2 regions of the Massilia hydrophila genome follow, and region 2 is predicted to be linked to the other one. Evidence: predicted binding sites of a transcription regulator. Region 2 holds the regulator's gene; the other holds the start of a gene.
The links. Region 2 encodes sigma-54, which starts transcription at its own class of promoters, with help from an activator protein. Its sites were predicted from a motif close to TGGCANGNAANCTGCTTT; they were not measured.

Region 1 (4,168 bases), on a different contig from region 2:
GCGCCTTGCCCCACAGCAGGCCGAGCACCAGGTTGTTGTCCTCGTCGATCGGATGCACGACGGCAGCGCCGGAATCGCCGTGGTCGATGAAGGCCTCGTCCCTGCCGTCGATGAACAGCATGTCCTGGAACTGCTCCAGGTTGGCCGCCAGCCCGCTGTAACAGATGGCGACCACGCTGCCGAAACTCAGGCCCGTGGAGGCGCCGCGCTTGGCGACCGGGTATGGCAGCTGGTCCTTGCCGACCTCGCCGGTGCCGCTGATGGCGCCGATCTCGCGGATGCGGGCCAGGCCGGCGTCCTGGTAGTAATCGAGGCTGGCGATGGCGGCGTCCATCTGCGAGCAGTCCAGGGACTCGGCGGTGGCGCCGATCTCGTCGCATTTCACCTTGGCCGGCTGGTACACGGTGGTGCCGACCTCGCCCAGCACGTGGGCGGCGGACAATGCGTAGCGGCTGCCGTCCGGCTTGGCCACGATGCAGCCCAGGGTGCCGAAGGAGAATCCGGCGCTGAGCTTGGTGCCGCCAACGAGCGGGCGGTATTTGCTGTTGTCCTCGTACATGGCGCGCCGTTCGGACTTGGCTTCGCAGCGGATGATGGGCGCATGCTCGATCACGTCGGTCGGGAAGCCGTCGATCTCGAGGGGTATCTGGTGTTCGGGCGCGATCACGTCCAGCGCGCGCTTGCGGCCAAGGTGCACGCAGATCGCCAGGCGGCCGGTCGGCGCACCCCTGACGCGCTTGATGCCGATGCTGGTGCCGTGTACCCCCGGGATGGTCATCGCGGTGGCGTGGAAGTATTCCTTGGCCTGCTTCATCTGCTCGAACGTCATGTCGTCCATCGTCGCTCTCTCCCTCCGAAAGTAACGCTGGGGGAATGGCTTTCCCCGAAAAAATGTCAATCTAGCACCGTTTCATGGAGGAGTCACAGATTATTTGGCCATGCGGCCGGCATGCGTGGCATTGCTGCCAAATTGGGGCAGAAATCTGGACAAACCCCATGGGATATGCGAATGGACGCGCAAAAGCCGCAGGAATGGCGGTGCCGGAGATGTACGTCGTCCGGGAGCGCCATCCCGCGCAATCGCAATGGCGGGTAGGGAAAGCAGAACCTGTGCTGCCTGGCCGGGTTTGCCAGGCAGGGGTATCGATCAGGCGCGACGGCGGCGCCGTGCCGCCATCAGCCCTGCGCCTGCCAGGCCGAACAGGGCAAGCGATGCCGGCTCGGGGATCTCCTTTGAAACGAAAAAGATCTTTTCGTAATTATCGCCGAAGGTGAGGATATCGTTGATCCGGTAGCCGCCGACGTTTGCCATCGTATGCAGGCACATGCTGGTGGGGCTGCTCGACATATCGCATTCGAACTTGTACACGGTATCGTCGAGCGCCGTGAATCCCCATGAATAATTCGGCGCGTAGTACCACTGGGACCCGTTGGCGACATGGGTGGTACTCGTGTTCATGAAGCCCGTATTGAAGATCGTGTCGGCACGATCGGCCGCCGCCAGTATCAGCAGCGTGTCGCTGCCGGTGGCACGGCCGGCCATCATCAGCTTGCCGCCCTGGCAGGCGCTCAATACCTGTTCACCATTGACGCCGATCGGCGTCGAGAAACTCCCCACGTAGCATTGGCTCCAGCCTCCCGCCAGGACTGTCGAGACAGCTACATTGGCTTGGGGGCCGACCGGCATGAAACTGGGTGTGGCATGGGCAACGCTGGCGGCGGTCAGCAGGGCAAGCAAGACGAGCTTTTTCATGGCGATCCCTATAATAAATTTTTCTAGATTATAAGCAATTTTTGTGCCCAAATAAAATTTCCTAATACAAACAATAACTTGAGATAAAACACGGAGTTGGTGTGATGCACCACTGTAAAGAAACTCGACAGTTTGGAAGCGCTTCGGTGGTAAAGAACGGTCTCCGATACCGCTGCCGAGCGTATTTTGCTAAAAGAGAAAGGCATAAGGTGATGCGCATGAAGTGGCGCTCCATTTCCTGGGGCTTATTGCCGGGATGCCGCTATTGGCCTGCACAAAATTGATGCCGTCAGGGCGGCAAGAAAAAGACCGGGACTGGCCCGGTCGAATGCAGAAACCATTGCGCAAGCAGACGGCGGTGGAATGTTCTTGTACCGCTATCACAGCCGGCCAGGATGCATGCCTGGCGCCGTCAAACGAAAACGATCATTCGCAGTGCGGCGGACCACCGGCATACTTGCCGTTGTTATATTGGTCCAGTACGGCGCCCCAGTCTTTCTGCTCTCCGCAGCTGCCCTTGGCGGCACACGCCGCAGGCGTATTCGTGCCGAGCCAATTCTCGGCAAGCACCAGGGTATCCTTGATCCCGCTTGGAACGGATGCGCCATTCGCCACATTCAGCGTTGCTGCGATGAACTGATGGGCTAGCTGGTAATAACCGGGAGCGGTGTTTCCCGAGTTCTCGAGCACCTTTTGCCAGCTCTGAGCGCTCAGGTAGAAATCAGCGCTACGCGTGTATGGCTGAGGCCATACAACGTTGGGCTTGCTCTTCCAGTAGCCCTGCGTATAGGCGCAGCCCGAGCCCGCCTTGCAAGGCTCGACCGTGCCGGTAAACGTGGCCTTTGTTTCAGGACCCTTTTTTGTTCCCAGGGAACCGGAATGGTTCGTGATCGTGACGTTCGCGACATTCCGAATCGTCCCCGATAAAGCACCAAGATCGACACTGTAGGGAAAGACCGTGGCGGTTTCCAGGGTAGTTCCCGCCGGAATCTCGGCATACACCCCGACCGGCACGTTATATTGGCTAATCCAGTTGGTTCCGACCTTGCTCTGGATCGTGTCGATGATTTGCAGGCCCTGGGTATCGACGGCACCGCTATTCCATACCGCAATCAAGCCGGAATAACGCCAGGTAGTGGGATTGACTTCGCAGATGTCGATTGTCTTGTACGCCGCGAGTGTGGTTCCATTCTTCGCCTGGGCCTGTGCCGGCCCGGCCTGAATGGCAAACAGTAAAGGCAAGACCGCTGCGGCCAGGCCAAACCGGCGCACTGCGCTGCGCTTGCCACTCTTTTCTTTAACGCTTGCTGGAATCGCTGTTTGCATGTTGACTCTCCCTAGATGGAAATGAAAGCGCCGGATAGTCAGCCCCATCTTTGGCCGCTGCGGCGTGACGAAACCTTTCCAGACTCGGTAGAACGGAAGCTCTGCCGCTAAGCTGTTTAAACGAGGTATAGGAGTGGCGTACAGCAGGAATGGCTTGCTGGCTTCAGCGGCGGTACTGTTTGGCGACTGAAAGGAACGGCGGTGCAAGACCTGGCATTTCCCTTGTTTTGACCTCTACCGAAGCTGCGCTGGCAAATTCGCTCGACTGGTTTACGCTAAGCCTTGGGCAGCTTACTCACAAGGTAGGTTTGTCCGTGATTGGCCCGTACAGGAATACCAAATGGGTAGTCGATTTGTACTACTCCTGGCTGTGGTACGAGTCGAGAGCCTGTGGAACCGCCGAGCTTCGTTGTCTACATCAAGTGCGAGCTCGACCGGTAGTGCGGAATATGTGGATCGGAAGTCGCCGTCAAAACGAACCAGAAGTTCACTGTCCGATGGCATGCCGCAGGTTCATTCGTGCCTGCGCCTCGAACCGGCCATGCATTTCCGGCGTGCCGTAGATCACGGGCCGTGCCAGGAAACGCGACAGGATCTCATTGCGCTTGCGCCGGTATGGAAGTGCCGGCACGGCGGCGTATTCGGCACGCACCTGCTGTTCGTACTGCGCGAAACGCGCCGGCTCGGCACCCAGGATTGCCAGGTCGATGTCGATGACCAGACGCGCGTCGGCGTCCGCTACAGCGTCATGATGGGCCGTCGCCATGACGAGCGCCTGGATTCGTTCGATCACTGCCGGAGGGGCTCCGGCGGTTCGTAGCGCCTCGCTTGCCCATGCCGCGCTGCGCGCTTCGTTGTCGGTTGCCAGCGGAACGTACACCGCGTCGTGGAACCACAGTGCGATGGCCACTTCGCCGGGAAGCCCTGCCAGGTGCGCCACCTGATCGAAGAGCGCCAGGCATTCATCCAGGTGCTGCAGCGTATGGTAGTGGCGCGAAGGCGCCGCATGGCTGGCGAGCACGCGACCGAGCCAGACTTCGGCGCCGGGCAGATTGAGCCGAGCCCAGTCTTCGGTCCAATGCTTTCTGA
Region 2 (4,168 bases):
GGCCGGCCGCGCATGACCATCGTCGCCAGCCGCGCCGAGATCTATCACGAGGAGCACCGGGTCGAACTGCTCGGCAAGGTCGACATCCAGCGTCCGGCCACGCCCACCAGCGAAGCGCTGCGCGTGCGCACCGAGGCCCTGACCGTCCTGCCCGACGAGGAAATCCTCAGGACCCGGCTTCCGATCGAGATGCAGCTAGGCGCCGCCACCGTGCACGGCACCGGTATGGAGGCCAACAACGCAACCCAGAAGCTGCACCTGGCCAGCCGTGGCCAGATCGTCTATCCGCCCCGCGCGCGCTAGCAGCACTGCGCGGTTAACCCAGGACCAGCAACATGAAAAAACTCTTCGTCGCCGTCTTCCTCGGCCTGGCCGCCTTCGGCGCCTCGGCCGAGCGCGCGGATTCGCTCAAGCAGGCCGTGATCACCTTCGACACGCTCGACGTGGACGAGGTCACCCAGACCCGCATCCTCACCGGCAACGTGGTGATCACGCGCGGCACCCTGGTGCTCAAGTCGGACCGCGCATTGATGAAGGAAACGCCGGAAGGCTACATGAGCGTGACCCTCACCGCCAACAACGGCAAGACCGCCACCTTCCGCCAGAAGCGCGACGGCGGTCCCGACCTGTGGGTCGAAGGCCAGGCCCAGCGCATCGAATACGATGACCGCGCCGAACTGGTGAAGCTGTTCGCGAATGCCGAAGTGCGCGAACTGGAGAACGGCCGCATGAGCAACGAGATCCGCGGCCCCTTCATTTCCTACGACAACCGCAAGCAGGTGGCGCAGGTGCGCAACGACGTCAGCGGCGCCAGCAAGGTCGGCGGCGGACGCGGCACCCTGATCATCGCGCCGCGCCGCAACCCGGCCGCGGCACCTGCCGAGGGTGCCAAGCAATGACGGCAGCATCCGCGGCTTGCAGCACGCTGATCGTCAAGGGCCTGCAGAAGAGTTATGGCAAGCGCCTGGTGGTGCGCGACGTCTCGCTGCAGGTCGACTGCGGCGAGGTGGTCGGCCTGCTCGGTCCGAACGGCGCCGGCAAGACCACGTCCTTCTACATGATCGTCGGCCTGGTGCCGTCGGATGCCGGCACCATCGACATCAACGGTACCGACATTTCCAGCCTGCCGATCCACCGGCGCGCGGTGCTGGGCCTGTCCTACCTGCCGCAGGAAGCCTCGGTGTTCCGCAAGCTCACGGTCGAGGACAACATCCGCGCCGTGCTCGAGCTGCAGCACGACGCCAACGGCAAGGCGCTGTCGAAGAACGAGATCAACGAACGGCTCGACACCCTGCTGGCCGAACTGCAGATCGAGAAGCTGCGCGAGAACCCGGCGCTGTCGCTGTCCGGTGGCGAGCGGCGCCGCGTGGAGATCGCGCGCGCCCTGGCCACCAACCCGCGCTTCGTGCTGCTGGACGAACCCTTCGCCGGGGTCGACCCGATCGCCGTGATCGAGATCCAGCGCATCGTGCGCTTCCTGAAGGAGCGCAACATCGGGGTCCTGATCACCGACCACAACGTGCGCGAGACGCTCGGCATCTGCGACCGCGCCTACATCATCAACCAGGGCGCGGTGCTGGCCTCGGGCCGCCCTGACGACATCATCGCCGACGAATCGGTGCGCCGCGTCTACCTGGGCGAGCACTTCCGCATGTAGCCACGAACGCCTCCTGCATGAAACAGTCCCTCCAGCTTCGCACCTCGCAGCACCTGGCGCTCACGCCGCAACTGCAGCAGTCGATCCGGCTGCTGCAACTGTCCACGCTCGAACTGCACCAGGAGATCGAGCAGATCCTGCATGACAATCCCTTGCTGGAGCGGCTCGACGATCCGCTCGACCGCTCGGTGCGGCTGCTGGCCGACGGCGCCATCAACAGCGCGCCGGCCAGCGGCGAGGCGCCGCAGCCGGGCCAGGAAGCGCTTGATGCCGGCGCGCCGAAGGAAGGCGAGGGGTTCGAGGACGGCGCCGCCGATGGCGAGCGCGACGACGGCAGGGAGGGCGAGAGCGACTGGGGCGGCGAAGGCGGCGGCGCACGCAGCGGCGACGACGAGGACGGCCGCCCGCAGCTGGAAGCCGAGGGCATTTCGCTGCGCCAGCACCTGGCCGAGCAGATCCGCCTGACCGGCTGCAGCCTGCGCGACCGCGCGCTGGCCGAGCTGGTGATCGACGCGCTCGACGACAACGGCTACCTGGAAGAGCCGCTCGACGAGATCCATGCGCGCCTGCCGGCCGAGCTCGAGATCGAGATGGACGAGCTGCGCTGCGCGCTGGCGCTGGTGCAGAGCCTGGACCCGGTGGGCGTGGGCGCGCGCAGCGCGGCCGAATGCCTGGCGCTGCAGCTGCGCCGCATGCCGGGCGTGCCGCTGGTGACGCGGCGCCTGGCGCTGACCATCGTCGAAGGCTACCTGAGCTGGTTCGCCCAGCGCGAATACACCAAGCTGAAAAAGGCGCTCGACTGCGACGACGAAGACCTGCGCGAAGTGCAGGCCGTGGTCCGCCAGTGCAACCCGCACCCGGGCGCGGCCTTCGCCTCGAGCGTGTCGGACTTCGTGGTGCCTGACGTGATCGTGCGCCGCGCCAAGAGCGGCTGGGCGGTGTCGCTCAACCCGGACGTGATGCCCAAGCTGCGCGTGAACAACCTGTACGCCAGCCTGCTCAAGCAGGGCAAGAGCGAAAGCCAGATGGGCGCGCAGCTGCAGGAAGCGAAGTGGCTGATCAAGAACATGCGCCAGCGCTTCGACACGATCCTGCGGGTTGCCGAGGCGATCGTCGAGCGCCAGCGCAACTTTTTCAGCCACGGCGCGGTTGCCATGCGCCCTCTTGTTTTGCGTGAGATAGCTGATACACTAGGCCTACACGAGAGCACGATCTCGCGTGTAACCACGCAGAAATACATGCTGACCCCGCACGGCATGTTCGAGCTGAAGTACTTCTTCGGAAGCCACGTCGCCACCGAAGCGGGGGGAGAAGCCTCCTCGACGGCGATCCGCGCACTCATTGCGCAATTGACAGGAGCAGAAGACCCTAGGAATCCTCTTTCCGACAGCAAGATCGCGGAGATGCTCGGGGAACAAGGTATGGTCATTGCGCGCAGGACGGTCGCCAAATACCGTGAAGCGCTCAAGATTCCGCCCGTCAGCCTCCGCAAATCCCTGTAAAGCACCTGCCCACTCCCACCTTGTGGCGCGGGCGGGGCACCTTTCCAAAGGAGTGTGTATGAACCTCACAATCAGCGGCCACCATCTCGAAGTCACCCCCGCCATCCGTGAATACGTTCAGAATAAGCTCGAGCGCATCACCCGCCATTTCGATCACGTGATCGACACCCACGTGTTCCTCGCCATCGATAATCTCACTGAAAAAGAAAAAAGGCAGAAAGCCGAGATCAACCTCCAGGTGTCGGGCAAGATTTTGCATGTGGCCAGCGCCGCGCAAGACCTGTATGCGGCGATCGATACGCTGATGGACAGGCTGGACCGACAGGTTCTGAAACACAAATCCATGTTGCAAGACCATAGCCACGTGGCGCACAAGCGCCTTCCGGACAACGGAGAAGCTGCCGCCGCGTAAAGACGGGCCGTAGCCACCAATCGCAAGGGCGTCGGAGGGACGCCCTTTTTGCTTTCCGCAAATCATCAGTTGTTACTTTTCAGTGCTTCGGTTTGGCGCTGTACTTCTGTAGAATACATGTCTTTTCGACCACAGAAGCCCATCATGACCGACACCGTCCTGACCCGCGTCGCCAACCGCACCGGCGTCATTACGCTGGACCGCCCGAAAGCCCTGAACTCGCTCTCGCTCGACATGGTGCGCGCCCTGAGCGCCATCCTGCTGCAATGGAAGGAAGATGCCGGCGTCGAGGCGGTCGTGATCACCAGCAGCAGCGAGAAGGCCTTGTGCGCTGGCGGCGACATCCGCTTCTTCCACGAAATGGGGCGCGTCACGCCGATGGGCGGCAGCGCGCTGCTGGAAGATTTCTTCACCGAGGAATACGCGCTGAACCACCTGATCCACTTCTATCCGAAGCCGTACATCGCGGTGATGGATGGCGTGGTGATGGGCGGCGGCATGGGCATCGCCCAGGGCGGCCCGGATTGCGGGCTGCGCATCGTTACCGAACGCACGAAAATGGCCATGCCCGAGGTGAACATCGGCCTGTTCCCGGAC

Region 1: a site for sigma-54 is predicted at 1,785-1,802, ahead of LE190_RS15915 (PEP-CTERM sorting domain-containing protein). Genes of this name have one in related genera too.

What each region holds. Positions count from the first base shown of each region.
Region 1 is NZ_JAHYBX010000007.1:24,310-28,477, forward strand. Features, by position in the region: gene LE190_RS15910 (chymotrypsin family serine protease) at 1-838, opposite strand, end outside; gene LE190_RS15915 (PEP-CTERM sorting domain-containing protein) at 1,148-1,753, opposite strand; gene LE190_RS15920 (hypothetical protein) at 2,180-3,286, opposite strand; gene LE190_RS15925 (N-methyl-D-aspartate receptor NMDAR2C subunit) at 3,567-4,168, opposite strand, start outside.
Region 2 is NZ_JAHYBX010000002.1:501,656-505,823, forward strand. Features, by position in the region: gene lptC (LPS export ABC transporter periplasmic protein LptC) at 1-303, shown strand, start outside; gene lptA (lipopolysaccharide transport periplasmic protein LptA) at 336-899, shown strand; gene lptB (LPS export ABC transporter ATP-binding protein) at 896-1,657, shown strand; gene LE190_RS09430 (RNA polymerase factor sigma-54) at 1,675-3,159, shown strand; gene hpf (ribosome hibernation-promoting factor, HPF/YfiA family) at 3,218-3,571, shown strand; gene LE190_RS09440 (enoyl-CoA hydratase/isomerase family protein) at 3,716-4,168, shown strand, end outside.